Regions from separate parts of the Faecousia intestinalis genome, predicted to be linked through region 2. Evidence: a T-box and tRNA genes for the amino acid it is inferred to sense, from the RefSeq annotation. Region 2 holds a T-box; the other holds one or more tRNA genes.
The links. A T-box is a leader RNA that pairs with one kind of tRNA and senses whether it is charged. The one in region 2 lies ahead of WMO66_RS05970 (valine--tRNA ligase), so its partner is inferred to be a tRNA-Val.
Positions count from the first base shown of each region.

Region 1 (15,215 bases), on a different contig from region 2:
GGAATAGTTGCCAAGCTCTGCCGTACGGATGCCGTAGCGGCGGATGAGCTCGATGGAGAAGCCCTGACCCGCGAAGCTCTCCGGCGCGCGCTTGTTGTCGAAGAATTCGTCCATGTTGATGTAGACGCCATGGCCGCCTGCGGGCAGGACGACGCCCTTGACACCGGCCTTGTAGAAGCCCTGCGCCAGATATTCGCACTGCTTGACGCGCTGGTCGAGATAGTCGAAGTTCTGGCACTCATACAGACCGGCGGCCAGCGCCATGATATCGCGGCCGGACATGCCGCCGTAGGAGTCGTTGCCGTAGCAGGAGATCTGCTTGACCTTGAGCTGGATGCCAACGTCGTTTTTGACCGTGCCATCCTCGTTGAAGTCCGAGAAGTTCTTCCAGAACAGGCCGCGGTCGCGGAAGGCCAGAATGCCGCCCATGTTTGCGTGGCCATCCTTCTTCAGCGAGGCCGTGAAGCCGTCGCAGCAGGCAAACATTTCCTTTGCGATCTCCGCAATGGACTTGTCGGCGCAGCCTTCCTCATTGACCTTGATGAAGTAGGCGTTCTCGGCCCAGCGCGCGGCATCGAGCATGAACGGGATGCCGTACTTATGGGCGATGCGGCTGCTCTCGCGCAGGTTGGCAAGCGAGACGGGCTGGCCGCAGACCGTATTGTTCGTGATGGTCGTGTAGACGAGCGGAACGTTCTCCGGCCCGAGCTTTACGATGAGCTCCTCGAGCTTTTCAGTGTCCATGTTGCCCTTGAACGGGTTCTTTTCATAGGTGCCGCCCTCCGGGACCTCCCAGAGCAGCTCCTTGTTGTAGAGGTTGCGCGGGATAGAGCCCATCTGCTTGATGTTGCCCTCGGTCGTGTCGAAGTGGCCGTTCGAGGGAATGGTGAAGACCTTGCCGGGATGGCGCTGGCCGAGGATCTTGCGCACGAGCTCGAACAGGACGGCCTCTGCGGCGCGGCCCTGCGGCAGGATGAACGTGTTCGGGCGCTCCATCTGCGCGGCGCCGCCGTTGAACAGGCCACCCTCATATTCGCACAGATACAGCTCGTCCATCATGCGGTCGATGTCCTTGCAGTTCGTGCGGACGAGATCGATGACGTGCTTCTGATCGTTGCCGCGCTCGAAGCAGTCGCGCAGGGCGTCCAGCAGGACGTAGTAGCCCTTGTTGCGGCCGTAGGATTCGTCGCCGAGGAACATGGCTGACCACTGCACATCGGTCATGGCCGTCGTGCCGGAATCGGAGAGCATGTCCACCGTCAGCATGCCTGCGGGGAAGGCAAATTCATTGTAGTGCGTGGCCTTGAGGGCGCGTTCGCGCTGCGCAGCGGTGACGCGGGGGATGTCCCGCGTGACATAAGTAAAGGAGCGCGGGGTAGCAACGTTCAGGGGATATTCTTCGTGATTCATACTGACCTCCATGATTCGGCGCAGAGCGCCGTGATTCTGGATACCCCGGTCATCGACCTGCGGCAGGGCTGCAGTGGCGACTGGCGGACAGTATCGGGCGCGCGGCTGATCCGCCGCCTCCCCATCATCATGCCATGAAACGGACCGTTTGTCAACGGAGAAATTTTTCACGTCCGCCGCTCATGGACAAAACTCCGAATGAATGAAATTTCGCATTGTATCCGGAAAATCTGCAATTTTAAAACAGAAAGGATTTGTAACACTTGTAACTTGTGGATGATTTCTCATTATATGTTAAAGTTGTCCAAAAAATATATCCTCTTGACATCGTTTTTTGTTCATGATATGATGCCACCAGAAAGATTTCGCACACCAAGGGAGGAATTGCCGTTGCACATAATGTCGAAGCTCTGATGATCATTTTCTCTGCGACCGGTTTCCCTTCCACCGCCAGGCGGCGGTTCGTTGATCCCTCTGTTCGACGGTACGTTTTGTATTCGCGCCACTCATTTCAGGTTTCAGGAAGGAAGTATTCTCATGAATAACAAATTGGAACGCAAATACGGCCTTTTCACCGCAATTTGCATGGTTGTTGGCATTGTCATCGGTTCCGGCGTTTTCTTCAAGGCACAGACCATCCTCCAGATCACAAACGGTGATATGCCGCTCGGCGTCATCGCATGGCTCATCGGCGGCGCAATCATGCTCGCCTGCATCCTCACATTCGCCGGTATGTCCCAGAAATATGAAAAGGTCAATGGCATCGTGGACTATGCCGAAGCGACGGTCGGCCCGAAATACGGCTATTATATGGGCTGGTTCCTGTCCACGATCTATTATCCGTCCCTGACGGCGGCTCTGGCATGGCTCTCCGCCCGCTATACGCTCGTGTTCCTCACGACGATGTTCCCGAATATGCCGCTGCTCATCCACATCAACGAGGGCGGCGTTGTGGTCGGCCCGGAGTGCATCGCGCTCATGCTGTTCTACCTCTGCTGCTCCTATGCCGTCAACGCGCTTTCTCCGAAGCTCGCAGGCAAGATCCAGGCATCCACCACGGTCATCAAGCTCATCCCGCTCGGCGTCATGGCGATCGTCGGCGTCATTGCCGGTCTCGCCTCGGGTCAGCTGACGGAGAACTTTGTCGCCCCTCCCCTCGCCGTTGTGGGCAGCAAGGGCAGCATCCTCTTCGCAGCCGTCTGCGCAACCTCCTTTGCCTATGAGGGCTGGATCATTGCAACAACCATCAACTCCGAGCTGAAGGATTCGAAGCGCAATCTTCCGAAAGCCCTCACAGTCGGCGGCATCATCGTCATCGCCACCTACCTGCTGTACTACATCGGCGTGACCGGCGGTGCATCGAACGCGGAGCTGATCGAAAAGGGCGCGACCGTTGCCTTTACGAACATCTTCGGCAACGTCATCGGCAACATCCTGAACCTCTTCATCGCCATCTCCTGCATCGGCACGATGAACGGTCTGATGCTCGCCTGCTGCCGCGGCGTCTATTCTGTTGCAGCGCGCGGCAAAGGCCCGGCCACCCATATGTTCTCCCGCGTCGATGAGCACACGAATATGCCCAACAACTCCGCCGTCATGGGCCTGCTGCTGTGCGGCTTCTGGGGTCTGTACTTCTACCTGTCCAACCTCGCCGGCACCTGGAGCCACAAGACGGTCTTCACGGGCACGATCTTCGAGAGCGTCCCCTTCCTGTTTGACCCGACGGAGCTGCCGATCATCACGATCTATGCGCTCTATATTCCGGTGTTCATCCAGTGGATCCGCAAGCAGAAGGGCACCTCCGTCTGGCAGCACTATATCCTGCCGATCCTTGCCATCTGCGGCTCGGTCTTCATGGTCATTGCCTGTCTCGTCAGCCATGGCATGGGCTGTTTCTGGTATCTTATCGTGTTCGCCTTTGTGATGGTGCTCGGCGGTCTGCTCAACCGCAGAACGCAGCGCACCGTGCGGGCCGCTGGCGTCTGAGCCGGTTTGCTCTAATGAGAAACAGAGTCCCCTCTGCATCAGAACGGTGCGGAGGGGACTCTGCGTATATGAATGAATAATAAATACTGAAAAAAGGGACAAAGACCCTGCCGACTGTCACAAGGTATTCTGCATATAGATCTGAGAGAGCTGAGCTTTCATCGATGAGTCCGGCGATTTTGGCGAGGATCGATAAAACAGAAAACCCGAACCATCCCATAATCGGGAACGTCCGGGTTTCTATATCCTGGTGGAGACTAATGGACTCGAACCATCGACCTCCTGCGTGTGAAGCAGGCGCTCTAACCAGCTGAGCTAAGCCTCCGTAGCACGAATATTATAGCACAGGATCTGAAAAAATCAAGCCCTATTTTTCACAGACCGGAAAATTGGTTCCCCGGCAGGTGTGTTTTGGCCTGCCGGGGAATATGCTATGCCAGTGTGCGCTCAATGCGCGCCGTGATCTCCTCACAGCGCTGCAGGATATGCTCCAGATCATGGTGCACGAACTGCCCGTTCCGGAGAAGCGGCCTGCCCTGCACATAGACGCTGTCGATCTGCTCGCCGCTTCCGGCATAGAGCAGATTCGTCAGAATGCGACGCCGGTTCACCGTGCACAGTGTCTCCGTCCGCACAAGGGAGAAATCCGCCTGCCAGCCCTCTGCAATACGGCCGACGTCTCGATAGCCGAGCGCACGCATCCCCTGCTCCGTCAGCATGGCGTAGCACTGCCCTGCCGGGAGTACTGTCGGGTCAAGCGTGCGGACCTTCTGCAGGTAGCTGCCGAGCCGAGCCTCGCGCAGCAGGTCACGGTTTGCGCTGGAGGCCTCGCCGTCGCAGCCGAAGCCGACGCGCGCGCCGGATGCCAGCAACTCCGCAATGGGCGGCGCACCGTCCGACAGCTTCATATTTGTCGAGGGGCAGTGCGCCACAACGGCGTGCGACTGTGCCAGCAGCGTGATCTCCTCCTGCGTGAGCCAGATGGAGTGCGCAAGAATCGTGGACTCATCCAAGACACCGAGATGCGCCAGCTCCTCCGCCTCTCCGCGGCCGGTCCAAGCTCGGATACGTTCCGTCTCGGCCTTCCCCTCAGCGAGATGTGTGTGGTAGAGCAGGCCGCGCTCGCGCGCAAATTGCTTGAGGGCCCGCATTAGCTCCGGCGTGCAGGCCGGACGTCCCTGCGGCACGGCAGCCGTGCGCAGCAGTCCCCTGCCGTGCCATTTGTGGTACAGCTCCTCCGCCTGCCGCAGGCATTCGTCCACCGGCGTGACGCGGATCTGGTCGTTCTCGGCGATATCCGTCGCGCCGATGCCGAAGGTCACGCGCAGACCGGCGTCCTGATAGGCTTGCACAACAGCGTCGATGTGCGGATAGTAGGTCATTTCATTGATGGCCGTCACGCCATAGCGGATGCTCCGCAGACAGCCGAGCAGCACGCCATAGTACCACTCGTCCTCCGTGAGCGACCACTGTGCCTGGAGCATGCGCGTGAGCCACTGCGTGATGTTCAGGTCGTCGAGCGGGCCCTGCGTCAGACTCTGCACCATGTGCGTGTGCAGATCAGCCATGCCGGGCAGCATCAGAAGACCAGATGCCTCGACAATGGGGCAATCGGCCTCCAGATGGGGTGCGATCGCCGCAAAGCGGCCGTCCCGGATGAGGACGTCGGCCTGCGTGGTCGTTCCTGTTTCGAAATCGGGGAGCATTGCCCCGCGGATCAGCAGCATCGCAGTGCCTCCGCCGCAGCCGTGAACAGCCGCCCGCGCGCCTGTGCGTCCATCGGGGCGGCTGCACCGGTTGCATAGTTTTCTGCAAGATAGGCCAGCGAGGCCGCATGCATGCCGAGAATGGATGCCAGCACGAACAGGGCGCTCGTCTCGCCGTCCAGCGCACTGACGCCAAGCTCTGCCCAGCGGGCAATGCGCGCCGGGCCGCCGGGAGCCCACGGCGTCTCGAGCGAGGTGCAGTCGTGACTGCGAAACAGGCCTGCATCGGGTACGCCGCAGCTCAGCAGCGCGCCGAGCAGGGGCATATCCGCCACGGCGGGATAGGACGGGTCGATGTATTCGCGCGTCGCGCCCTCACCGCGGACCGCGCCGGAGGCTGCCAGCAGCGTGCCCGGCTCCAGCTCCGGCTGGATGGCGGGACAGGCCGCGATCTTGATGAGGGACTCCGCGCCGAGATGGTGCAGCTCCTCCACGGCGATGGCCATGGGCATGCAGCCGAAGCCGCAGCTCATCACCGTGAGCGGTTCGCCGCGCCATATGCCTCGCCAGGTCGCATATTCGCGATAGCAGCTCTGCTGCACGGGATTCTCCAACAGCGCGGCATAGAGCGGGACCTCCTGCGGATCCGGCACAAGGATGACGCGCGGCGTCACGGCATCGATGCCGAGGTGGTGCATCGTGCCGTCTGTATGGACAAGTTTCTGACTTCCAAAGCTCATTTCGTTCCCTCCAGCTGCTCGGCTGCGCGCATGGCAATGCGCGTGGCAGTTTCGATCCGGCGCGCCAGATGCTCCGGGTCGGCATAGGCCCCGTAGACGTTGGCGTTCGGGTCTGCGAACATGGAGCCGAGCGCGACGCAGATGCTCGCGGCGCGAAGGCCGAGCAGGTGGCCATAGGTGAAAAGCAGGCCGGACTCGTTCTCTACGACGAGTACGCCGGTGTCGATCCATTTCTGCATACGTTCCCGCAGACCGGGATGAGCGGCCTTGGACTCCATATAGAACGCATCGTGGCTGCGGTACAGGCCGACGCGCACGGGCTCGTCCAGCTCCTGCGCAGCGCTGCACAGCGCGCGGACGAGCAGCGGGTCCGCAACGGCCGGGAATTCCGGCGGCACAAGCTCATAGCTTGCGCCCTCGCCGCGGACGCAGCCACTGGCAATGACGATGGTCCCCGGGGCCAGATCGGGCTGCACGCCGCCGCAGGTGCCCACACGGATAACGGCCTCCGCTCCCGCGGCAGCAAGCTCCTCCAGTGCGGCGGCAACGCAGGCACAGCCCATGCCGCTGCTTGTGACGGCGATATCCGCGCCGCCCGGTGTTTTGCCGGTATAGGTCGCAAATGTGCCCCGGTGGGCCGTAAACGAGGCCTCTGCGAACAGCACGGCCATCTTGCGGCTGCGCTGCGGATCACCCGGCAGAAGCACAACGGGCGCGGAGTGGCGCAGGCCGGTGCGGCAGAGGGTGCCGTTCGGCTCGCGCGGCGGGTCAAGGGTCAGGTAGGCTTTTTTCATAGGCTCCTCCAAATTATCTGTGATAGACTGCGCGCGTTCGACAAATTTTGCGGATTCTCAATTTATTCCGACTTCGTTCATAGATTTTTCAAATGTCCCCGGTATACTCATACTCGTAAGAACGATACCGAACCTGCCGCGGTAACGGGCTTACTGGTCCATCTTTTCATTTTTATCTCTCTTTTTATTTTCCCCTCTCTCATTTCTGTAGCGGATCCCCGGTCGTCCATCCCCCTCGGACGGCCGGGGATTTGCTGTATTCAGCCGCCGGCCAAACGCCGCTCCACCTGCGTGCCGAAATAAAACGAGATCACGACCGTAAAGATCGTGAGGAACTGCTGCGCGCTGACTGCGCCCGTCACGGCCAGCCTGCAGAATACGACGGTCAGGGCGATCGTCACAAGAGACTTGACGCAAAGAAGCCGCTCAAGCCGCTGCCGCATGGCACTCACCTCCCGGCCAGACTATGCCGCAGTACAGCCCGATGTGCAAACAGGCGCGGAGCAGAGGGATCTGCTTCGCGCCTGCGTTTTGCGTATGAGGATCAGAGACCGTCGTCCTCGTCGAACTCGAACTCGAGCGGCTCGCCGCACTTCGGGCAGTCGACGGAATCGTTGAGGAGCGTCTCCTCGTCCAGATGGAGAACCTCGCCGCACTTCGGGCAGGTCACTTCATACATGGTGTCGTCGTCATAGTCGAAGTCTTCGCCGTCGTCGTCCATGAAGCCGTCCTCTTCGTCATCGTCGTCCATCAGGTAATCCTCGATGGCATCGAGATCATCCTCAATCTCATCGAGCTCATCCGAGACAGCCTCGGCGTTTTCCTGCAGATCGCCAATTGCACCGGTGACCTCCTGCAGCAGCTCGACGATCCCGGAGATCATCTTGCCCTCGGGGGCCTCCTGGTCCAGCTTCAGGCCGTCCATCAGGCCCTTCAGATATGCGGACTTTTCAGAGAGATTCATAGCGTTCTCCTTTCCAGATGTGGGCCGGATCAGCCCTTGGCGCGGCCCAGATATTCGCCCGTGCGGGTATCGATGGAGATCTTGTCGCCCTCGTTGATGAACAGGGGCACGCGGACCTCGGCACCGGTCTCAAGCGTAGCGGGCTTCAGCGTGTTGGTGGCGGTGTTGCCTGCAAGGCCCGGCTCGGTCTTCGTGACGACGAGATCGGCAAAGTTCGGAGCCTCGACGCTGAACACGCTGCCCTTGTAGGACAGGATCGTGCACTGGTCGTTCTCCTTGACGAACTTGAAGCTGGCGTCGAGAATGTTCTCGTCGACCGGCGTCATTTCGAACGTCTCCGGATCCATAAAATAATACAGGTTGCCGTCGTTATAGGAATAGTCCATCTTTCTGCGCTCGATGTAAGCGGTGGGATACTTGTCGTTCGGGTTGAACGTCGTCTCGGTAACGCCGCCGGTGATGACATTGCGCATCTTGACGCGGACAAAGGCTGCACCCTTGCCGGGCTTGACGTGCTGGAACTCGATGATCTGCATCACCTTGCCGTCCATGTCAAACGTAACGCCGTTCCGGAAATCACTGACTGAAATCATTGGTTTATCCTCCTGTGTTCCTCTCGAATACCATATCTGTTCCGAAGGTAAAAAAATGCGTTTCTATTTTAACCGATTTGTCAAAGAAATTCAAGTCTTTCGGCAAATTTCTCTGAGTTATCACCGCTTAAAGGATGGTCAGCTCCTTCGGGCTGTGCGTGATGACCTCGCAGCCGCCCTCGCGGAAAATCACGACATCCTCGATGCGGACGCCGAATTTGCCCGGAATGTAGATGCCCGGCTCTGCGGAGCACACAGCGCCGGCAGGGATCGGGTTCTCGTTGCGCGGGGTGCAGTTCGGCGCTTCGTGGATCTCGAGACCGAGGCTGTGGCCATAGCTGTGGCCAAAATACGGGCCGTAGCCGGCCTCCGTGATGATGTCGCGGGCAGCGCCGTCGATGCTCTTGCCGCTCGCTCCTGCGTGGCTGGCCGCAATACCGGCGAGCTGGGCGCGCAGGACGGTGTCGTAGACCTTACGCATCTCCTCGGTTGCATGGCCGAGGGCGACGGTACGGGTCATATCGGAGCAGTAGCCCTGATACAGCACGCCGAAGTCCATGGTCACGAAGTCGCCGTCCTGCAGGACGCGGCTCCCGGCGACGCCGTGCGGCATGCTCGTGTTCGGTCCGGAGACGACGATCGGGTCAAAGGACAGGCCCTCTGCGCCGTTCTTATACAGGCAGTAGATCAGCTCGGCCTCGAGCTCCTTCTCGGTCATGCCGGTGTGGATGCGAGTGCAGACCTCGGTGAAGGCACGATCTGTGATCTCCTGCGCCTTGCGCATGCGGGCAAGCTCCCAGTCCTCCTTGCTGGCGCGGAAGGCGTTGATCTCCTTCTGCAGCGGAACGAACTTGACGGGAAGCGCGGCCTCAAAGCCGTTGAGCTCTGCGACGGTGAGATATTCGTCCTCAAAGCCGAGCGTCTCCACGCCGAACTCGTCCAGTGTGGCCTTCAGCGCCTGCATCATCGGATTGTTCAGGCCGATCTCCACGACCTCAAAGCCCTTGAGGTTCTTCTGCGCGGACTCGATGTAGCGGCTGTCGGTGAAATAGCGAGCGCCCTGCGCGGAGACAACGGCAACGCCCTCGGCGATGTCAAATTCCGCCGCATACATGCGGCTGTAGCGCGAGGTCAGCAGAAGGCCCTGCACGCCGTCGTGCAGCAGAGAACGGTATTTTTCCAGATTGGTCATGTTTCTACTCTCCTTTTTCGCGCCATGGCAAGAAACGGCAGCTCCAGCAGGTGCCGCAGCTTCAGCCAGACGGTATGATTATGAATGGATCGCACGGCGATCGCCGTGATCCCGGCGCGCTTTGCGCCGAGCACATCGGTATAGATCTGGTCGCCCACGAGTGCGGTCTGCTGCGGAGCGGCTCCGTAGCGGGCCATGGCCTCCCGGATGCCGCGTGTGCCGGGCTTGGCGGCATGCGTCACGCAGGGAACGTGATATTGCTGCGAGAAATGCGGCACGCGCTGCTTGTGGCTGTTGGAGACGATGCAAAGCGTGATGCCTGCATCCTGCATCCCGGCGATCCAGTCCAGAAGCGGCTGCTCCGGCCGGTCCGTCGTGTAGGGAAGCATGGTGTTGTCGAAGTCCATCAGCAGGAGGCGGACGCCGTGCTCGCGAAGAAATGCCGGGCGGATCTGCGTGATGGTTTGGAAAATGAAGTCAGGTAAAAATGACAGCATATTCTCCTCGGGTATTCCATAGGTTGATTCTGAGGTTCCCATGTTCAGGGTCCTCCTTATTATAGCACGCAGGGGGAGGTTTGTCTATTGCCTGTTCCGGTGTATTTGGCGGCAAATTGTAAAGAAATTGCAACATTTACCGGCCGGGCCGCCGTGCTCGGCCTCGGCTTTCTGCCGGATGGCGGGGCCCGCATCCCGGCGTGCCCGCTGCAGGGACATATGGCCGTCATCGACGATGCCGTCCTGCCGCAGCGCGTTCCGGAGGAGACGCTGGACCGGCTTGCAGCCCGGTGCGGCGGGGGGTGTTGTCTGGATTTTCTGCGCACGCCCGGCCCCGTGCACCGCGCCGTGGCGCAGGGCCTGCAGCGGCGGCTCGGGAATGCCCCGATGCTGCTGCCCGCGGCTTATCACGCCTTTGCGCCGGAAGCGCTGCCGGTCCTCTCCTGCCTGCGGCCCTGCAATGCATGGGACGGCTTTGTCCGGTCGGCGGAGCGGCGCTTCCCGAACGGCTGGGCGCTGGAGCTGACGCCGTGGGCGGCAGAGCTTCCGGCCCCGCCGCTCCCCTATCCCGGCGGCATGCTCCCGGCCGCGCTGTGCAGCTGCGAGAAAAGCACGGCAGGCCTGCGCTACTTTGACACGCCGGAGTCGCTCCGGCAGAAGCTGGCGCACGCAGCGGCACATGGCTGCCGCTGCGCCATCGGCCTGTGGCAGGAGCTCCAGCCGTTTTTCCCGGAGCGGGATGGATAAGACCGGGATGCGGCTGCGCGCAGCTTTTCCGTGTGCGGCATAGAAATGCTCCCCATATGAGGATGGTGATCTTTACTTCACTGTCTCTCATAGAGGGAGCATATTCTGTTTCGCGCTTTACGCAGAGATGGACTTGGCTCAGCCGATCAGCTCGCAGACGAGATCCGTATAGGCCGTCGGGTCTTCGAGCGGGAGGTTTGCCATCAGCAGGCCCTGATCGTAGAGAAGCTCAGCCAGCTTTTTGGCGCGCTCCGGATCGGCTTCCCTGCTCTCGGACAGACGCTGCAGCAGCGGATGCTCCGGGTTGACCTCCAGAATGCGGCCGCAGTGATAATCGGACGACGGGTCGACCGTGTGCATGTACTTCTCCATCTCGAAGCTCATGCCGCCGTCCGGGACCATAGTCACGGCATGGCTGCCCAGCTCCGTCGAAACGCGTACGTCCTTGACCTTCTCACCGAGGCTCTCCTTCAGGAAGTCCACGCCGGACTGGAAGGCCTTGGCCTTCTCCTCGGCGGCTTTTTTCTCCTCCTCGGTCGCAAGGTCGAGATCGTCGGTCAGAATGTTGCGGAACTCATGCTCGGCGTAGGTATTGAGCGTCTGCGGAATGAACGTGTCGACCTGCTCCGTCATGAGCAGCACGTCGAAGCCACGCTCGCGCAGCAGCTGGGTCTGCGGAAGCTGCGAAAGGCGCGCAGCGCTGTCGCCGGTGGCAAAGTAAATGTGCTTCTGGGACTCGGGCATGGCGTCGCAGTATTCCTTGAGCGTGATGTCCTTCCCCTCTTTGTCGGAACGGAACTCCACGAGGTCCTGCAGCAGGTCCTTGTGCATGCCGTAATCCGAGACGAGGCCAAACTTCAGCTGGCGGCCGAAGGCGGCATAGAATGTCTCATATTTCTCACGGTCGTCCTTCAGCATGCGCTCCAGCTCGGCCTTGATCTTCTTTTCGAGGTTGGCGGCGATGACCTTCAGCTCTCTCGTGTGCTGCAGCATCTCGCGGCTGATGTTCAGGCTCAGGTCCTGCGTGTCGACCACGCCGCGGACGAAGCGGAAGTGCTCCGGCAGCAGGTCGGCGCAGTTTTCCATGATGAGCACGCCGGAGGAATAAAGCTGCAGACCGGCCTTATAGTCGCGGGTGTAGAAGTCGTACGGGGCCTTTGCCGGGATATACAGCAGGGCCTTATAGGTCACGGCGCCCTCGACGCCGAAGTGCAGCACGCTCAGCGGCTTCTCATAGTCAAAGAATTTCTCGTGATAGAAGTTGTTATATTCTTCCTCTGTGACGTCCTTCCTGGCCTTCTGCCAGATCGGGATCATGGAGTTGAGCGTCTGCTCCTCGCGGACGGTCTCATACTTTGGCTCCTCGCCCTCCTTCGGTTCGTTCACGAGCTTCTGGCTGGAGACCTCCATGCGGATCGGATAGCGGATGTAGTCGGAATACTTGCGGACAAGGCTGCGCAGGCGGTATTCGGACAGATAATCGGAATACTTGTCCTCGTCCGTGTCGGCTTTGAGCGTCAGGATGACGTCGGAACCGGCGGCTGCGCGCTCGCACGGCTCCATGGTGTAGCCGTCTGCGCCCTCGGACTCCCACTTCCAGGCTTCGTCGCTGCCGAAGCGGCGGGAAATAACCGTGACCTTCTCGGCGACCATGAATGCGGCATAGAAGCCGACGCCGAACTGACCGATGATGTCGATATCGTCGCTCTTCTCCATTTCCTTCTTGAAGCGGAGTGAGCCGCTGTGAGCGATGGTACCGAGGTTCTCCTCCATCTCCTCGCGGGTCATGCCGATGCCGTTATCGGAAACGGTCAGCGTGCGCGCTCCCTCATCCGCTGCCAGATGAATGGCAAAGTCGCTGCGGCTCAAGCCGACGGTGTCGTCCGTCAGGGCCTGATAGGCCAGCTTGTCGATGGCATCGGAGGCGTTGGAGATCAGCTCGCGCAGGAAGATCTCGCGGTGTGTATAGATCGAATTGATCATCAGGTCCAGCAGGCGTTTCGATTCTGCCTGAAACTGTTTCTTTTCCATATGGATCAACTTCCTTATTTCGTATTGGCACTCTTAGTGCCTGAGTGCTAAATCCTATTATAGCCGCTTTTCCGTGTTTTGCAAGAGCTGTCACAATTTTTTTACACTTTCTTTTCTGCAGAATCTGTGGTACACTGTTGCCGAGGTGATTCCAATGATTACGATCAGCGATCTTGCGCTGCAATATAGCGGAACGTTCCTGTTCCAGCATGTCGATCTGCAGTTTACCGCCGGCAATTGCTACGGTGTGATCGGCGCAAACGGTGCGGGCAAGTCCACATTCCTGAAGCTGCTCTCGGGCGAGCTGGACTCCACGAAGGGCACGATCTCCATCAAGCCGGGCCTGCGCATGTCCGTCCTGAAGCAGGACCAGTTCCGTTACGATGCCTATACCATCCTCGACACGGTCATCATGGGAAACCAGCGCCTGTATGATATCATGAAGCAGAAGGACGCTCTGTATGCCAAGCCTGATTTTTCCGATGAGGACGGCCTGCTGGCTTCGGAGCTGGAGACGGAGTTCGCAGAGCTGAACGGCTGGGAGGCCGAGTCCGATGCCAGCCGCATCCTGCAGGGCCTCGGTGTGCCCGTGGAGCTGCACAACGACCGTATGGCCGATACCGACGGCCGCGTCAAGGTCAAGGTCCTGCTGGCACAGGCCCTGTTCGGTCAGCCGGACATTATCCTCCTCGACGAGCCGACGAACAACCTCGACATTGAGTCCATCAACTGGCTGGAAAATTTCATCCTGGACTACGAGGACAACGGCCTTGTCATCGTCGTGAGCCACGACCGCCATTTCCTGAATACCGTCTGCACACATATCGTCGATATCGACTACGGTAAGATCCGCATGTATGTCGGCAACTACGACTTCTGGTATGAGTCGAGCCAGCTCATGCAGAACCTCATTCGCAGCAAGAACAAGCGCAATGAGGAAAAGATCGCCGAGCTGCAGGCCTTTATCTCCCGCTTCTCTGCCAACAAGGCCAAGAGCAAACAGGCCACGGCCCGCCGCCGCCTGCTCGATAAGCTCAGCGTCGAGGAGATGCCTGCTTCGTCCCGCCGCTACCCCTTTGTCGGGTTCACGCAGGAGCGCGAGGTCGGCAAGGACATCCTGTTCGTGACGGACGTCTCGAAGACCGTCGACGGCGTGAAGCTGCTGGACAAGGTTTCGTTCATCGTCAACCGCGGCGACAAGATCGCTTTTGTCGGCGAGAACGAGGTCGCGCAGACGACCATGTTCAAAATTCTGATGGGCGAGCTGGAGCCGGATGAGGGCACGGTCAAGTGGGGCGTTTCCACGTCGCAGAGCTACTTCCCCAAGGACAACAGCGAGTATTTTGACGGCCACGACGAGACGCTTGTCGACTGGCTGCGCCAGTTCTCCGAAAAGAAGGATGACGTGTATCTGCGCGGCTTCCTCGGGCGGATGCTGTTCTCCGGCGAGGATGTGTTCAAATCCGTTAAGGTGCTCTCCGGCGGTGAGAAGGTCCGCTGCATGCTCTCGCGCATGATGCTCTCGGGAGCGAACGTGATCCTGCTCGATCAGCCGACGAACCATCTGGACATGGAGTCCATTCAAGCCGTGAACAAGGGCCTCATCGCCTTCCCGGGAAATATCCTGCTGGCCAGCCACGACCACGAGATGCTGCAGTCCGTGGCGAACCGCATCATTGAATTCCGCCCGGACGGCACGATCTGCGACCGCCTCGGGACATACGACGAGTATCTGGAGTATCAGGCGGCGCTGAAAAATTCATAAATCCGTCACCGATTCTTCGCCGCGCCGTGATACGATAGGAATATCAGAAAGGAGCCGCTGGAAGGATGCGGCCCCGAAAAAGAAAGAGGCGACGCATATGGCCATCCGTCTGAATGAAGATAAGGAGCTTGTCGCGCAGATCCGCGAGGGGCTTCGCCGCCGTGGGGGCTACTGTCCCTGCAGGCTCGAAAAGACCGAGGACAACAAGTGCATCTGCAAGGAATTCCGCGAGCAGATGAAGGATCCCGATTTTGAGGGGTACTGCCATTGCATGCTGTACTATAAAACAAAAGATCCGATAAAGGAGGAAGCATCCCATGCTGAAGATCACAGCGACAAATTATGATGAGCTCGTCGCGCGGGCGGACAAGCCCGTGCTGCTGGATTTCTGGGCGGAGTGGTGCGGCCCGTGCCGCATGGTCTCCCCCGTTGTCGAGGAGATCGCCGCGGCCCATCCCGAGATTGCCGTCGGCAAGGTCAATGTCGACGAAGAGCCGGCGCTGGCGCAGGCATTCCGCGTGCAGAGCATCCCGATGCTCGTGCTGCTGCGGGATAACGCCGTTGTCGCTGCCGCCGTCGGCGCGCAGTCCAAAGAACAGCTCGAGCAGAAGCTCGGCCTGTAACATAGCGCAAAAAACCGGGACGGTTAGATGGGTGTTCATAAAACAGTCAACGGAGCGTATCGATACAGATACGCTCCATTTCTCATATCAACATACTATGTAATGGGGTACAGTCCCTTGGCTCTCCCTTTGGGAGAGCTGTCACCGCAGGTGACTGAGAGGGCCCT
Region 1 covers NZ_JBBMFF010000163.1:25-15,239, reverse strand. Annotated here, with positions in the region: gene WMO66_RS04490 (tryptophanase) at 1-1,410, opposite strand, end outside; gene WMO66_RS04485 (hypothetical protein) at 1,402-1,548, shown strand; gene WMO66_RS04480 (APC family permease) at 1,948-3,396, shown strand; tRNA gene WMO66_RS04475 (tRNA-Val) at 3,645-3,721, opposite strand; gene WMO66_RS04470 (amidohydrolase family protein) at 3,828-5,123, opposite strand; gene WMO66_RS04465 (phosphorylase family protein) at 5,114-5,842, opposite strand; gene WMO66_RS04460 (phosphorylase family protein) at 5,839-6,636, opposite strand; gene WMO66_RS04455 (hypothetical protein) at 6,897-7,079, opposite strand; gene WMO66_RS04450 (CD1247 N-terminal domain-containing protein) at 7,181-7,600, opposite strand; gene efp (elongation factor P) at 7,630-8,193, opposite strand; gene WMO66_RS04440 (M24 family metallopeptidase) at 8,321-9,385, opposite strand; gene WMO66_RS04435 (YqeG family HAD IIIA-type phosphatase) at 9,382-9,924, opposite strand; gene WMO66_RS04430 (hypothetical protein) at 9,970-10,629, shown strand; gene htpG (molecular chaperone HtpG) at 10,768-12,660, opposite strand; gene WMO66_RS04420 (ABC-F family ATP-binding cassette domain-containing protein) at 12,815-14,425, shown strand; gene WMO66_RS04415 (ferredoxin-thioredoxin reductase catalytic domain-containing protein) at 14,418-14,771, shown strand; gene trxA (thioredoxin) at 14,743-15,048, shown strand.
Region 1: it has a tRNA-Val gene. The T-box ahead of WMO66_RS05970 (valine--tRNA ligase) is inferred to sense a tRNA for this amino acid. The anticodon was not compared.

Region 2 (15,215 bases):
GGTCAGTTCCACCGTAACGGATGCGCGGGTCGCTTCTTTCTCTACGCTTTTGACATTCATTTCTAACATCCTCCTATGTGCTGCGCCGGTCGGCGCGCATTGATACATTGATGAATCCGCACTATTTTATCAGACTATTCACAAAAAAACAAGTCGATTTTGTGAATTTTCGGTTTTTCCGCAGGAAAATTACAGGGAAAATATTCAGCGAAGCCGGATCGGGGCAAAATTCGTATAATCCGCAGCGCAGAGCCGGTAGGTCACGCCGTGGTGCACGCCCTCGATGGCAAGGCGGTGGCTGCTGCCATGCAGGTGGCCGTAGCAGCATTCCTTCACGCCGTAGCGCTCGAGGAGCGCCAGAATTTCCGGGCATTCGTAGCCGCGGTAGCGCGGCGGATAGTGCAGAAAGCACAGCTTTTCGGGCGTATCTCCCGCCGCGCGGAGCGAGGCCTCCAGACGCAGCAGCTCCCGCTTGAAAATTTTATCGTTATGACTGCCGTCCGGCGCGTCCTCTTCAAAGAACCAGCCGCGCGTGCCGGTCAGGGCGATGCCGTTATAGAAATAGCAGTTGTTATTCAGCAGATACAGGTCCGGAAAGCCGTTTTCCTCGCAGAAGCGGTAGAATTTCGCGGCCGTCGTCCACCAGTAATCGTGATTTCCCTTGACGATGATCTTCCGCCCCGGAATGGCGGCGATCATGGCAAAATCCTCGCGCGCGCCGTTCAGGTCCAGCGCCCAGGACAGGTCCCCGAGCAGGACGGTCGTGTCCTCCGGCCCGATGACGGACAGGCCTTCGCGGAGCTTGTCCACATAGCCGACCCACGCGCCGCCGAAGACGTCCATCGGCTTGTCGCTGCCGAGGGAAAGATGCAGGTCTCCAATCGCGTAAAGGGCCATCCCTCACGCTCCTTTCATTGCAGCAGTTGCAGAAGGTTCCGGAAAAAGATCCGGTCGAGCAGGTCCGCGGGATAGCCCGCAGCCTGTAAATACGCATAAAACGAAGCCCACGAGGAGACGTCCGTAAAGCCGCGCGCCAGCTCGTCGCAGCCGTCGAGGTCGCCGCCGAGGGCCACATGGTCCTCGCCGCAGAGCGTGAGCATGTGCTCGAGATGGGCGCGCAGCGTGTCGAAATCCGCTCTCCCGCCGAGGAACGGCGGATAGAGGTTCAGGCCGACCGTGCCGCCGGTCTGCGCCAGCGCGCGCAGCTGATCGTCCGTCAGGTTCCGCGTATAGTCGCACAAAGCGCGGCAGTTGGAATGGCTGGCCAGAATGGGGGCCTGCGTGCAGTCCATGAGCTGCCAGAACGCAGCTTCGGACAGATGACTCACATCGATCCGCAGGCCGAGCCGCTGCGCCTCCCGGACAAAGTCGCGCCCGCGCGGCGTCAGGCCAAGCGCGGAGCCGTGCCAGCCCGCAAGCGCGTTGTCGGCATTCCACGTCAGCGTGAGCATGCAGAAGCCCTGCTCCCGCAGCCATTCGAGTCTGCCCGGGTCGCAGCCGATGACCTCGCAGCCCTCCACGGACAGCAGCGCGGCGGTCCTCCCCTGCTCCGTCAGGCGCAGGGCCTCCGCACCGTTTGCGGCAAAGCCGATGCGGCTGCGGTTCTTCTCCACCTCGCGGCACAGGAGGGCCAGCGGCTCCGTCAGCAGGCGCTCCGTCCCGCCGCCGGGCCGGCCGGCGTTGCTGCAGAACGCAAAGACCTGGGCATAGGCCTCCAGTCCGGCCGCCTTCTGCAGGTCGATGTGGCAGGAATTCCGTTCCAACCCCTCCCCGCGCGTCCAGAGCTCATAGGCGGTGTCGCAGTGTCCGTCAAACAGCTTCATGAAAATGCATCCTCCAGATGCCGGATCTCCGGCCGCTTCGTCTGCGTGCCGTTCGGCGCGTAGACCTCGATCACATCGAAGCGCGGCTGCTTCGTCTGTTCCGGGTGCTCACATAAGTACAGCTCCGCCGTGCGACGGATGCGTTCCTGCTTGTGCCGGTCGACAAATTCCAGCGCTTCGGCAAATGCGGCGCTTTTGCGCAGCTTGACCTCGACAAAGACGAGATAGTCGCGGTTTTCCGCGATCAGGTCGATCTCGCCGAGGCGGCAGCGGTAATTCGCCGCCACGATGGTATAGTGCCTGCGGCGCAGATAGGCCGCCGCAGTCTCCTCGCCCCAGCGGCCCGTCAGGTCATTCCGCATGGAGGTTTTTCAGGAAGGTACGGCGATGGATGGGGCACGGACCGAATTCGCGCAGCGCGGCATAGTGCGCGCGCGTACCGTAGCCCTTGTGCGTGGCAAAGCCGTACTGCGGATATTTTTCATCCATTTCCAGCATAAAGCGGTCCCGCGTCACCTTGGCCAGAATAGACGCAGCCGCGATATTGGCGCTCAGGCTGTCGCCCTTGACGATCGTCTGCACGGGAAGGCCGAAGTCCGTCTCGCGGTTGCCGTCGATCAGGGCGATATCCGGCCGCACCCGGAGCTGGTCCATGGCGCGGCGCATCGCGAGGAACGTCGCCTGCAGGATGTTGATCTCGTCGATCTCCTGCTCGGAGGCAAACGCGATGCCGTAGGCGAGCGCCTGCTCCGTGATAATGTCATACAGCGCCTCGCGGCGCTTGGCCGTCAGCTTTTTCGAGTCGTTCAGGCCGGGAATGTCCAGCCCGCGCGGCAGGATGACCGCCGCAGCACACACCGGCCCGGCCAGAGGGCCGCGCCCGGCTTCATCCACGCCGCAGACCGTCTCATAACCCGCCTCCCAGCAGCGGTTTTCGTAATTCCAAAGTTCCGTCATGCCAATTCCTCATTTATCTTAGGCAATACCGCACAATTCAGCAAGTGCATTCGGCGAAAAATGTCCGGCGAAGGCCGAAGGAGAATGATGCAGTGTTGCCCTTAGTCATCCGGTGTGAAGCTCAGGCGCTGATGCAGGCCGTCCGCCACCACGTCGAATATGATGCTGCCGTCTTCGTTGTCCGTGCGGTCCATCGTGACGTCCTTACCGCGGCAGTATGTCCGCGCGACGGCCTCCGGGTCCGAGGTCTCCACCTCACTGACGAACACGTCGCGCATCTGGTTGTTGCTGCAGAGATTGAAGATCTCGCGAATCAGTTCGTAGCGCATGCCTCTGTCCTTTCCGGAGGGTCCTCCAGCGTAAAGCGGCCGATCTTACAGCTGCGGTATTCCTCCAGCAGCACACGCGCCATGCGCTCCGTGTCGATCTCGCCGCGCGCCAGCAGGAAGCCGCGGCGGCGGCCCGCCTCGGTCAGCAGATCATAGCCGGAGGCGTCCTCCGGCGGGTCGAGCTTATAGCGGGCGCGCATGGCCTCGGGGTAACGCGCCCAGAGCATGGCCGCCAGATGGCAGGCCAGCGTCTCCACATCCAGTACGTCGTCCTTGACCGCGCCGGTATAGGCCAGCCTGCGGCCGACCTCCTCATCGTCGAATTTCGGCCAGAGGATGCCCGGCGTGTCGAGCAGCAGAAGGCCGCTGTCCACCGTGACCCACTGCTTGCCGCGCGTGACGCCGGGGCGGTTCTCCGCCTTTGCGCCCTTGCGCCCGGCGATCTGATTGATGAAGGTCGATTTTCCCACGTTCGGGATGCCGACGATCATCAGCTTCAGTGCGCGGCCGGTCTGACCCTTGTCCGCATAGCGCTGCAGCTTCTCCGCCAGCATGGAGCGGACGGCGGGCACGAAGCGGTCGATGCCGCGGCGGCTCTTGCAGTCCGTGCGCACAACGGTCATGCCCTGCGCCTGCCAGTAATTCTGCCAGACGTCCGTAGCGGCCGGATCGGCCAGATCGATGCGGTTGAGGATCATCATGCGGGGCTTCTGCCCGCAGATAGCGTCAATGTCCGGGTTCCGGCTGGAAAACGGGATGCGCGCGTCCACGATCTCGCAGACGGCGTCCACGAGCTTGAGGTCAGCCTCCATATTCCGCCGCGTCTTGGTCATGTGGCCCGGATACCACTGGATATTCATGCGTTCATCCATTGTCCACCGCTCCGATCCGTCCAAAGTCCCGCGAGCTGCTCTCGCCGCAGCCTGGGAACAGAATGCACAGCACCTTGCCGATGACCTGTGATTCCTCGATCTGCCCAATGGAGGCATAGCGGCTGTCGGCAGAACGGTTGCGGTTATCGCCCATCACGACGAGGCAGCCCTCGTCCACGGTCACGGGGAAGCTCGTGCGGTCATAGTAGGGCAGCACCATCGGTTCCAAGATATAGGGCTCGTCCAGCGGCTCGCCGTCGACGTAGACCGTGCCATAGCCGTTGCCGTCGTAGAGGATATCCACAGTCTGACCCTCCGTTGCAATAACGCGCTTGACGATCGGCTCGCCGTTTTCAAAGCTCTCCTTGCGCGCGACGATGACGTCGCCCTGCTCGAGGTCGCCCATAAACAGATTGCTCAGCAGTGCCACATAGTCGCCGTCCTGCAGCGTCGGCATCATGGACGGTCCGTCCACGCCGACGAGACGGACAAAGAACACAAACACGATCGTGATCGCGGCCAGAATATAGACAAGGTCATGCAAAAGCGAGTAGCAGTCATAGAGCGGATTTTTCGGTTCCTTCTTCGGAGTCTGCTCCTGCAGGTCCTCCATCGGCTGCTCCGCGTCGAAATTCTCCATCAACGTCATCCTTCCTGTCTGGCGGCAGGCCGCCATTCATTCAGGATAAATTATACACCAACTCGTTCCAGAAATAAAGCCCAAAAAACGGAGCTGCCGCAAATCCATGCGGCAGCCCCGAAATGGCGGTCGATAAAAATCAGAGATCCTTCAGCCGTGCTTCGCTCTCCTCGAGCTGACGCAGCAGGGCGGCGTACTTTTCGGCCTTCTCCTGCTCTGCGCGGACGACCTGCTCCGGTGCCTTTGCGGCAAAGCCCGGATTGCCAAGCTTGGCCTGCACACCGGCAAGGCCCTTCTGAACCTTCTCCTTCTCTTTGGCGATGCGGGCAAGCTCCTTGTCCACATCCACAAGCTCCTCCATCGGCAGGAACAGCTTGGCGTCGTGCGTCACGCAGGACACCATGGAGCCATGCCCCTCCGGCTCCTCAGCCAGGACGACGACGCGCTCGGCATAGGCCAGACGGGTGATGAACGGGATACCGGCAGAGAACAGGTCCTGCTTCTCCGTGACGATATAAAGCGTCGTGCGGCGCGCGGGCGGCACGTTCATCTCGGCACGGCGGTTGCGCACGGCGCGGATGGCCTGCATGATACTCTCCATGCCATCCTCCTCCGCCTGGAAGCAGAGATCCTCGCGGAACTTCGGCCAAGCGGCGACGATCAGCGCCTCGCCCTCGTGCGGGATGGCCTGCCAGATTTCCTCTGTGATGAACGGCATGAACGGGTGCATCAGGCGCAGGATCTGGTCGAGCACATACAGCAGCACCTGCTGGGCAGAGCGCTTCTGAGCCTCGTCCTCGCCATAGAGGCGGGCCTTCGTCAGCTCGATATACCAGTCGCAGTAGCTGTCCCAGATGAAGTCATAGATCTTCTGGACGGCGACGCCGAGCTCATACTTGTCGAGGTTCTCCGTAACGTCGGCAATGAGCGTATTGAGCTTCGAGAGGATCCACTTGTCGGACGTCTCGAGCTCGGACAGGGCGGGCAGCTCGTTTTTGTCGATGCTGAGGTTCATCATGACATAGCGGCTGGCGTTCCAGAGCTTATTGGCAAAGTTGCGCATGGCCTCGCAGCGCTCGATATAGAAGCGCATGTCGTTGCCGGGCGAATTGGACGTGAGCATGTTCATGCGCAGGGCGTCCGAGCCGTAGCGGTCGATCATCTCGAGCGGATCGATGCCGTTGCCGAGGGACTTGGACATCTTGCGGCCCTTGTCGTCGCGGACAAGGCCGTGAATCAGCACGGTGTGGAACGGCGGGCGGCCCGTCTGCTTGCAGGCCGAGAAGATCATGCGCGCGACCCAGAAGAAGATGATGTCATAGCCCGTCACGAGCACGTCCGTCGGATAGAAATACTGAAAATCCTCCGCATTCGTGTCCGGCCAGCCGAGGGTCTCGAACGGCCAAAGCGCCGAGGAGAACCAGGTGTCAAGCACGTCCTCATCGCGGGTGATATGCTTGCTGCCACACTTTTCGCAACAGGTCGCATCCTCGCGGGAAACGGTCATATGGCCGCAGTCGGCGCAGTACCACGCCGGGATCTGATGGCCCCACCACAGCTGACGGGAGATGCACCAGTCGCGGACGTTCTCCATCCAGTTCGTATAAATTTTCGTGAAGCGCTCCGGCACGAACTTCGTCTCGCCGTCGTTCACGACGCGCAGCGCCTCTTCGGCCAGCGGCTTCATCTTTACAAACCACTGAGCGGAAATGATCGGCTCGACGTCGCGGTGGCAGCGGTAGCAGGTGCCGACATTGTGGTTATACGGCTCGACCTTGACGAGGTAGCCCTGCGCCTCGAGGTCAGCGACGATCTGCTTGCGCGCCTCATAGCGGTCGAGGCCCTGATATTTGCCGCCGTTCTCGTTGACGACGCCCTTGTCGTCGAGGACGCGGATGACCTCGAGGTTGTGGCGCTGGCCGACCTCAAAGTCGTTCGGGTCGTGAGCCGGCGTCATCTTGACGCAGCCGGTGCCGAAGTCCATTTCGGCATAGTCGTCCGCCACGACGGGGATCTCCTTGCCGACGAGCGGCAGGATGACGTTCTTGCCGACGATGTCCTTGTAGCGCTCGTCATTTGGATTGACGCACACGCCGGAGTCGCCGAGCATGGTCTCGGGCCGGGTCGTCGCGATGATGACCTCGCCGGAGCCGTCTGCCAGCGGATAGCGCACATGCCACAGATGGCCGGGCTTGTCGACATATTCGACCTCGGAATCGGACAGGGCCGTGACGCAGTGCGGGCACCAGTTGATGATGCGGCTGCCCTTGTAGATAAGGCCCTGCTCATACAGGTTCACGAACACCTCGCGGACGGCCTTCGAGCAGCCCTCGTCCATCGTGAAGCGGGCACGGTCCCAGTCGCAGGACGCGCCGAGGCGCTTCTGCTGCTCGACGATACGGTCGCCGTACTGATGCTTCCAGGCCCAGACGCGCTCGAGGAACTTCTCGCGGCCGAGGTCATAACGGGTCTTGCCCTCCTTGCGCAGCTCCTCCTCCACGCGGATCTGCGTGGCGATACCGGCATGGTCCACACCGGGGATCCAGAGGGCGGAATAGCCCTGCATGCGCTTGAAGCGGATGAGCACGTCCTGCATGGCGGCTTCCATGGCATGGCCCATGTGGAGCTGGCCTGTGACATTGGGGGGCGGCATGACGATGGTAAAGGGCTTCTTGTCCGGGTCGCGCTCGGCATGGAAATAGCCGTTGTCTACCCAGAATTTGTAGAGCCGGTCCTCAACGTCGCGCGGCTCGTAGGTCTTTGGCAGTTCTTTCATAGTCTTCTCCTTTTTGACGATAAAAATCGCCCTGAGCTTCATAATATGCTCAGGGCGATGCAGATTACCGTGGTACCACCTGAATTCCCGCCATGGGCGGGCACTCTGGCTCTGTAACGGGAGCACCCGTGCGGCCTACTGCAGGTTCGGCACGCCCGCTCCGAAGCGACCTTCTCCCGACCTGCGCAGGGGCTTTCAGCAGCCGCCCCCTCTCTGCAGCGCGCGGATGGGATACTCCTCTTCTTCCATGCGTTTTCACTATGCGGTTATGATAGCCGAAAACCGGCCGGTTGTCAAGCGTTTTTGGGCAGATAGCCGCTCATTTCGGCGGCCATATCGTCCAGCAGCTTCATGGCTGCCGCGCGGTCGGTGTCAACGGCGGTCAGATAAATCTTGACCTTCGGCTCCGTGCCGGACGGACGCAGGATGACCGTACCCTTCTCGCCGAGCTGAAGCACGAGCACATTGGACTTCGGCAGCGTGACCGCTTCCTCCGTGCCGTGGACGAGATCGCGCGTGACGCGCGCCTGATAGTCCGTGACGGACGTGACGGCGATGCCGCACACGGCCTTCGGCAGCTCGCGGCGCATCTGCGCCATAAAGCCAGCGGAAATTTCCATGGCGTCCGGGCCCTGCAGCTCGCAGCTCAGCACGCGCGCCTCATGCCAGCCGAAGCGGCTGTAGAGCGCGTCCATGTGCTCGGCCAGATTCGTTCCCTCACGCTTGAGCGCGGCGGCGAGGTCGCAAGTCAGCATGGAGGCAACGACGGCGTCCTTATCGCGGGCATACGTTCCCTTGAGGTAACCGCAGCTCTCCTCAAAGCCGAAGACGAAGCGGTTTTCCTCGTGCTTCTGCTCGAGGGCGAGGATCTCACCGCCGATGTACTTGAAGCCCGTGAGGACCCTGCGCATCTTCACGCCGTAGCTTGCGGCGATCTTGTCTGCCATCGGGGTCGAGACGATGCTGCGCACGGCGACGGGGTCTGCCGGGAGCGTGCCAGCCTTCTGCATCGTGCCGAGGATGTAGTCCAGCAGCAGGCAGCCCAGCTCGTTGCCGCTGAGCTTGCGGAAGCCGCCTTCCACCGGGACGGCCACGGCCACGCGGTCGCAGTCCGGGTCCGTGCCGAGGATGAGGTCCGGGTGCGTCTCGCGCGCGATCTTGTAGCTCTCGTTCAGCGCGGCGTCCGTCTCCGGGTTCGGATATTCGCAGGTCTTGAAATCGCCGTCCGGCTTTTCCTGTGCGGGGACGACGGCGACGTTCACGCCGATGCGGCCGAGCACGGTGCGGACCGGCTTGTTGCCCGTGCCGCACAGCGGCGTGTAGAGCAGATTCAGGTTATCGGACGGGACAGTGGCAAGGCGCTCGCCGAGAACGGTCTCATAGTAGCGCTCCCACAGCTCCGGCGCGATGAATTCCACGCCGCCCTCCGCAAGGAAGTCCTCAAAGCTCTTTTCCGCCGGGAGGAAATACGGGATTTTCTCGATCTCGGCAAACACGCGGGCCGCCGGCTCGTCCGTCATCTGGCAGCCGTCCGGGCCGTAGCACTTGATGCCGTTGTAGATGCCCGCATTGTGGCTGGCGGAAACGACGATGCCGCAGCCGCAGCCAAGCTGGCGCACGGCAAACGAGAGCATCGGCGTCGGGGCCAGCTCATGATAGACATAGACATGCACGCCGCGCTCCGCGAGGGCTACGGCGCACAGCTCCGCATAGCGGCGGGAGTTGTGGCGGGAGTCATAGCCGATGGCGCAGCGCTGCGGCAGCTCCGTCGAGGTCAGCCATGCGGCAAGGCCCTGCGCCGTGCGGCGAACGGTGAAGTCGTTCAGGCGATTCGTGCCGATGCCCATAATGCCGCGGATGCCCGCGGTACCGAACTGCAGCTCCGCGCCGAAGCAGCCCTTGCGCTCCGTCTCGTCGTTCTGCATGGCGGCCAGCGCAGCGCGCCCGGCCTCATTCAGCGGCGCCCGCTCGCACCACTGCTGATAACGTTCCAGTTCCGTCATTTCAGCCTCCTAAAATATGGAATTAAAGTCATAAGCTCAGACTGTCAAATTTGTCATTGCGAGGCCCCGCGAGGGGCCGTGGCAATCTCGCAGGATCGGCTGCGGATTTTGGCAAGCCGGGGCGAATCCGAAGCCTGCTTCACGAGATTCCCACGTCGCTTCGCTCCTCGGAATAACACGACCGGGAAAGCTCACGAACGCCCCGCCCCAATGGGACGGGGCGCTGTGTCGTCCGGTTATTTCAAAAACGGTTCGATCAGGCGCTGCGTTTCCGCATCGTCTGCACGCGTCTCCCGCAGGGACTGCAGAAGGGCCTGCGCTTCCTGCTTCGTCTCCGCCGGGGCGATGACGAGCACCGGCGTGCCGGTCTCTGCAAACCCGCCCTCCGCGCCGCGGTGCAGCAGTGCGATGAACTGCTCTCCGGCCGCGTCGCACCAGAGCATATCGTCCTGCCAGAACATCCAATCCGAGTCGATGTCCGACGGCAGGATCAGGCTGTCCATGATGCGGCTGCCGTTTACGAATACGCCGCCCGGCTCGGTAGCTTCAAAGGAATCCGCGTGATTCCGGAAAAGGTAGTGATACGAAATGCCGCTGATGAGGACGGTACAAGGCTCCGCGGAGCCATCCTCCTGCAGAAGCATCGCCTGCATCGTCCGGCTTTCCGTCTTTGCAATCGGCGTGTTCCAATACGAAATGATCACGGTCCCGAGAACCACGAGCGCGGCAAGCGCAATACAGGCTGCGGCAATGGCAGCTGCATGCTTTCTGTTTTCTGAGGTTTTCATATAGCACCTTCCCTTTCAGCATAAAACGGGTAATCGTTAACCACGGGTCACTTGAGATAAGGGGAGATCGCGTTTTTTGTCTCATCCGGGAGCGCTTCCTGCAGCGACTGTAAAAGCTCCTGCGCCGCCTGCTCTGACTCTGCCGGAGCGACGACGAGCGACTGCATGCCGGGAAGCGGCAGGACGAGCGTGCTGCCGTCGGCTGCGATCCAGAACGGATCGGTATCCGCCTGCATCGTGAGCCACGGGTCAAAGGCGTCGTCCGGCAGGATGACGCCGGAGCAGATGCGCGTGCCGTCGACATAGATGCCGCCGTCCGTCCCCGTCTCGAACGCGCCGACTCTGCCGCCGAGCAAATAGGAGCGGGACGTGCCCGCGATGCGCACGGTGCACGGCGTGGCCGAGCCGTCCGGTGCGAGGGTCATGCCCTGCATGGTCCACTCGTCGGCGCGCTCTGCCGCATGGTCGCGGTTGGATGCGAAGAAAATGCCGATGCCGCAGACCACAAGGAGCGCAGCCGCGACGGCGGTAATGAGAATACGGTTCCGGCTCATGGCGCCGGTTTACACGTCTTCGATGATCGCGGAGTTGTTCTTGGCCTGCGGATTGACGAGGGCGCGGAACTTCGAGCGGGAATTGCGGATCTCGCTCAGAGCCTCGGCGACGGCCTCCTCCGTGCGGCGCAGGGAATCGTCGACGTAGTCGTTCGTGACCTTCTTGAGCTCCTTGATCTTATCCTGCGCGGCGCGCACCATATCGTTGGCCTGATTCTTGGCCTCGAGATAGATGGCCTCCTGCGAGACGAGCTGGCGGGCCTGTGCCTGCGCGGACTTCATGATATTCTCTGCCTCGCGCTTTGCGTTCGTAATGAGCTCGCTGCGGGAGTCCACGATGGTCTTTGCCTGCTTCAGCTCGCCGGGGAGCTGGTTGCTGATCTCGTCGAGCAGGTCGAGGACCTTTTCGCGCTCAACAGCGCACTTATCGCTGCTGAACGGCACGGAGCGTGCGTCCTGCACCATTTCATACAGGGTGCCGATCAATTCTTCAATGCCGTGTTCGTTCATGATATTGCCTCCTAATCGTTGCCGCCGCCCGCCCCGGTCTTGCGGAGCAGGGTGATGGTCGTTTTTCCGTAATGATAGTCTTTTGAGCGGGTCAAGCCCGGAAATTCCTCCGCAAGCGGTTTGCCGAGGGGTCTTTCTGTGATAATTATACCACCATCCGACAAAATGTCAATTTCCGATAGGCGCTGAATCGCTGTTTCGAGGGATTTTTCTGCATAGGGCGGGTCGAGGAAGATCAGGCGGAATTTCCGCCTGCACCGCGCAAGATACTGTGTGAAATCCGTGCAGACGACCTCTCCCCTGTCTTCAAAATGCGTGCGGCGCAGATTCTCGCGCACAAGGGCCGCGGCATCCTGCCGGTGGTCGACAAAAACGGCGCGTGAGGCTCCGCGGCTGAGCGCCTCGATGCCGAGCTGACCCGTTCCGGCGAACAGGTCGAGCACGTCGCCCGCGATGTCGAACTGGATGATGTTGAACAGGGCTTCCTTCACGCGGTCCGTCGTCGGGCGCGTGAGCATGCCCTCCGGCGTTTTCAGCTTTGTGCCGCGCGCCGTTCCGGTGATAACTCTCATGGCTGTGTTTGCTCCTGTCCGTGAAAATGGTCATAGACCGCCTGCGCCTGCGGCGCGGGCAGCACCTCCTGCAGCTCCTCCCGGCTGGCGGCGCGGATGGCCGCGAGCGAGCGGAAGCGGCGCAGGAGCTGATTGCGGCGCTTTTCCCCGATGCCGGGGATGGCGTCGAGCTGCGAGCCGCGCACATGGCGGCTGCGCAGGGTGCGCTGATAGGTAATGGCGAAGCGGTGTGTCTCCTCCTGGATGCGGCCGATGAGGGCAAACACCGCCGGATTGCTCTGGATGCTGATCTCCTGCCCGTCCGGCGTAACAAGGGCGCGCGTGCGGTGGCGGTTATCCTTGACCATGCCGAAGATCGGCAGAAAAACACCCATTTCGGACAGGGCGGCGCGGACCGTCTCGGCGTGCACGGCACCGCCGTCGATGAGCAGGGCGTCCGGGCGCTCGGAAAAGCCGCTGTCGCCGTCGAGATAATGACGGAAGCGGCGGCAGAGCACCTGCCGCATGGAGGCGTAGTCGTCCTGATCCGTCAGGCCGCGCACCTGAAAGCGCTTGTAATCGCTCTTTTTCGGCTTGCCGTCCTCGAAGACCGTCATGGAGGCGACGATATCCGTCCCGGCAATGTTGGAAATATCATAGGCCTCGAGGCGGCGTGGCGGTTCGCGCAGACCGAGCATGCTCTGCAGCAGCACGAGCGTGCCGCTCAGGCGCTCTGCCTTTGAGGTAGCGCGCTCGGCCTCCTCGCGGGCGTTTTTCTCCGCCAGCTCCACGAGCCTGCGGCCGTAGCCGCGTTGCGGCGTGCGGATGAGCACATGCTTGCCGAGCTCCTGCAGCAGAAGCTCCTCGAACAGTGCGGCATCGTCCATCTCCGCCGGGAGGAATATGCGGCGCGGCGCGGCCTTTCGCGTCAGATAGTACTGCTTGACGAGCGACGACAGCGCGTCGTCCGGCTCCTCCGGCACAGGCAGGACCTCATAGTCCTTATCCATGAGGTTGCCCTTGATAAAGTGCAGCACCGCGAAGCAGGCTTTCGCCTCCGTCTGGTACCAGCCGATGACGTCGGTGTCCGCCATCGTGCCTGCCGTGACGAGCTGCTTCTGCCCGAGCAGCTCAATGGCGCGCAGACGGTCGCGGTATTCCGCAGCACGCTCAAAGCGCAGCTCCTCGGCTGCAGTCTCCATCTTCTCCTGCAGCTCCTGACACAGGCTCTGGTGCTTGCCCTCGAGCAGAAGGACGGCCTGCTCCAGCCGCGCGTGATAGTCCGCCTGCTGCATGCAGGGCCTGCACCAGCCGTCGCAGCGCTCCATCTGATAGTTCAGGCAGGGCCGCTCCCTGCCGATGTCGCGCGGGAATTTTTTGGAGCAGCCCGGCAGGCGGAACGTCGTACGCAGAGCGTCGATGACCTGCTGCGTGCGCCCTCGGCTTCCGTAGGGGCCGAAATAGCGCGCGCCGTCGTCCGTGACGCGCGTGGCCAGCGTGATGACGGGATAGGCCTCACGCAGGTCGACACGCAGGTAGGGGTAGCCCTTGTCGTCCTTGAGCAGGATGTTGTATTTCGGCATATAGTGCTTGATGAGCGAGCATTCGAGCACGAGCGCCTCGAACTCCGTCGCGGCGGCGATCGTCTCGAAATGATCGACATTCGACACCATTTTGCGCGTTTTTGCATTGTGCGCCGCCGTATCCTGAAAATACTGGCTGACGCGGTTTTTCAGTTTTTTTGCCTTGCCGACGTAGATCACGGTCCCGGCGGCGTTTTTCATCAGATAAACGCCCGGCTCATAGGGCAGCGACAGCGCGGCCTGCTTCAATTCCTCACGGGTCATGCTTGCTCCATTCTGACGAGAAAGCTGCCCCAAACGCCGCCGATTCCGTGCGTTTGGGGCAGCCGTTCATGTTGAGCGGATCAGAAAATATCCTTGACGAGCATCTGCGCCAGCGTCTTGACTGCCGCTTCCTCGTCCGGGCCTTCGGCGATCAGCGTGACCTCCGTGCCCGTGGTGATGGCCATGGAGAGTACGCCCAGCAGGCTCTTGGCATTGATCTTCCGGTCGTCGACCTCGATCCAGATGCTGGAACGGAATTCATTGGCCTTCTGAATGAAAAACGTAGCCTGTCTGTTGTGCAGACCAGACTCACACTTGACCACCGATTTTTCTGTATACATCCTGTGTCACTCCTTCAAATTTGAGGCTGCGCGAGGTGATATGCTTCTCTTAGAGTATAACAAAACAGGGGCATTTGTCAACCATTTTCTCAAGTTTACCGGGATTTCCCGTCAAGCCAGCTCGGCGATGGTCACACCGTCCTCGCCCTCGCCGTAGACGCCGAGGCGGTAGCGCTTCACGCAGCGATTGCGCTTCAGCTCGTCCTGCACGGCCTTGCGCAGGACGCCCGTGCCCTTGCCGTGGATGATACGCACGGAGGCGAGATTGGCCATCATGGCGTTATCGAGGAAGATATCCAGCGTAGCAATGGCCTCGTCAGCCGACATGCCGCGCAGGTCCAGCTCCGTTGAGGCGCCCGCGCTGCGGAAGGCGCGCTGGCTGCGCTCGATGATCTTCTTGGCCTGCTGCTTCGTCTCCTCAATGAGATATACCTCGTCCGGCTGCGCCGTGACCTTCATGATCCCGGCCTGCAGCAGATAAGAGCCGTCCTTGTTGATGGCCAGCACGCTCGCTCGGGTGCCGAAGCGGACAAGCTCGACTGTGTCGCCGACGCGGATGGCACGCGCCGCCTGCGGACGCGGCTTCGGCGTGTCGTCGTGCCCGGCAAGGCGGTCTTCTGCCTCGTTGAGTCTGCGGCGCAGCTCGGTCTGCTTCGCGTTCGAGCCCTGCACGTCCGCGTTTTCCCGCAGCTGCTTGCGCAGCTGCTTCAGCTCGTCTGCGACCTCGTTCGAGGTGCGGCGGGCATCGTCGATGATGCTCTGCGCCTCGGCGCGGGCCGCGCGCACGGCTTTTTCGCGTTCGCGCTTGATCTCGGCGTAATAGGCCTCGGACTTCTCCTTCATCTGCTCCGTTTCCTGGCGCAGGCGCTCGGCCTCGAGCTTTGCGGCTTCCATCTGCTGGCGCTGCTGCTCGAGTTGGTTCAGGACGTCCTCAAAGTTGCGGTCGTTTTCGTTCACAAGGCTCTTTGCCTTGTCGATGATCGGCTCCGGCAGGCCGAGGCGGCGGGAAATGGCAAAGGCGTTCGATTTGCCGGGGATGCCGATGAGCAGGCGGTAGGTCGGCCGCAGCGTCTCCACGTCGAACTCGCACGAGGCGTTCATGACGCCCTCCGTGCGCATGGCATAGAGTTTCAGCTCGGCATAGTGCGTCGTGGCAGCCACGCGGCTGCCGCACTGGCGGCAGAACTCGATGAGCGCATTGGCGAGCGCCGCACCCTCGGCCGG
Region 2 covers NZ_JBBMFF010000187.1:27,457-42,671, forward strand. Annotated here, with positions in the region: gene tig (trigger factor) at 1-60, opposite strand, end outside; gene WMO66_RS05935 (metallophosphoesterase) at 205-897, opposite strand; gene WMO66_RS05940 (dipeptidase) at 912-1,823, opposite strand; gene WMO66_RS05945 (YraN family protein) at 1,820-2,185, opposite strand; gene rnhB (ribonuclease HII) at 2,175-2,780, opposite strand; gene WMO66_RS05955 (hypothetical protein) at 2,882-3,109, opposite strand; gene ylqF (ribosome biogenesis GTPase YlqF) at 3,094-3,981, opposite strand; gene lepB (signal peptidase I) at 3,974-4,621, opposite strand; gene WMO66_RS05970 (valine--tRNA ligase) at 4,761-7,397, opposite strand; T-box leader at 7,445-7,654, opposite strand; gene WMO66_RS05975 (phospho-sugar mutase) at 7,691-9,400, opposite strand; gene WMO66_RS05980 (hypothetical protein) at 9,637-10,188, opposite strand; gene WMO66_RS05985 (hypothetical protein) at 10,236-10,742, opposite strand; gene WMO66_RS05990 (hypothetical protein) at 10,752-11,252, opposite strand; gene rsmD (16S rRNA (guanine(966)-N(2))-methyltransferase RsmD) at 11,264-11,824, opposite strand; gene uvrC (excinuclease ABC subunit UvrC) at 11,821-13,650, opposite strand; gene WMO66_RS06005 (HPr family phosphocarrier protein) at 13,731-13,991, opposite strand; gene WMO66_RS06010 (endonuclease MutS2) at 14,103-15,215, opposite strand, start outside.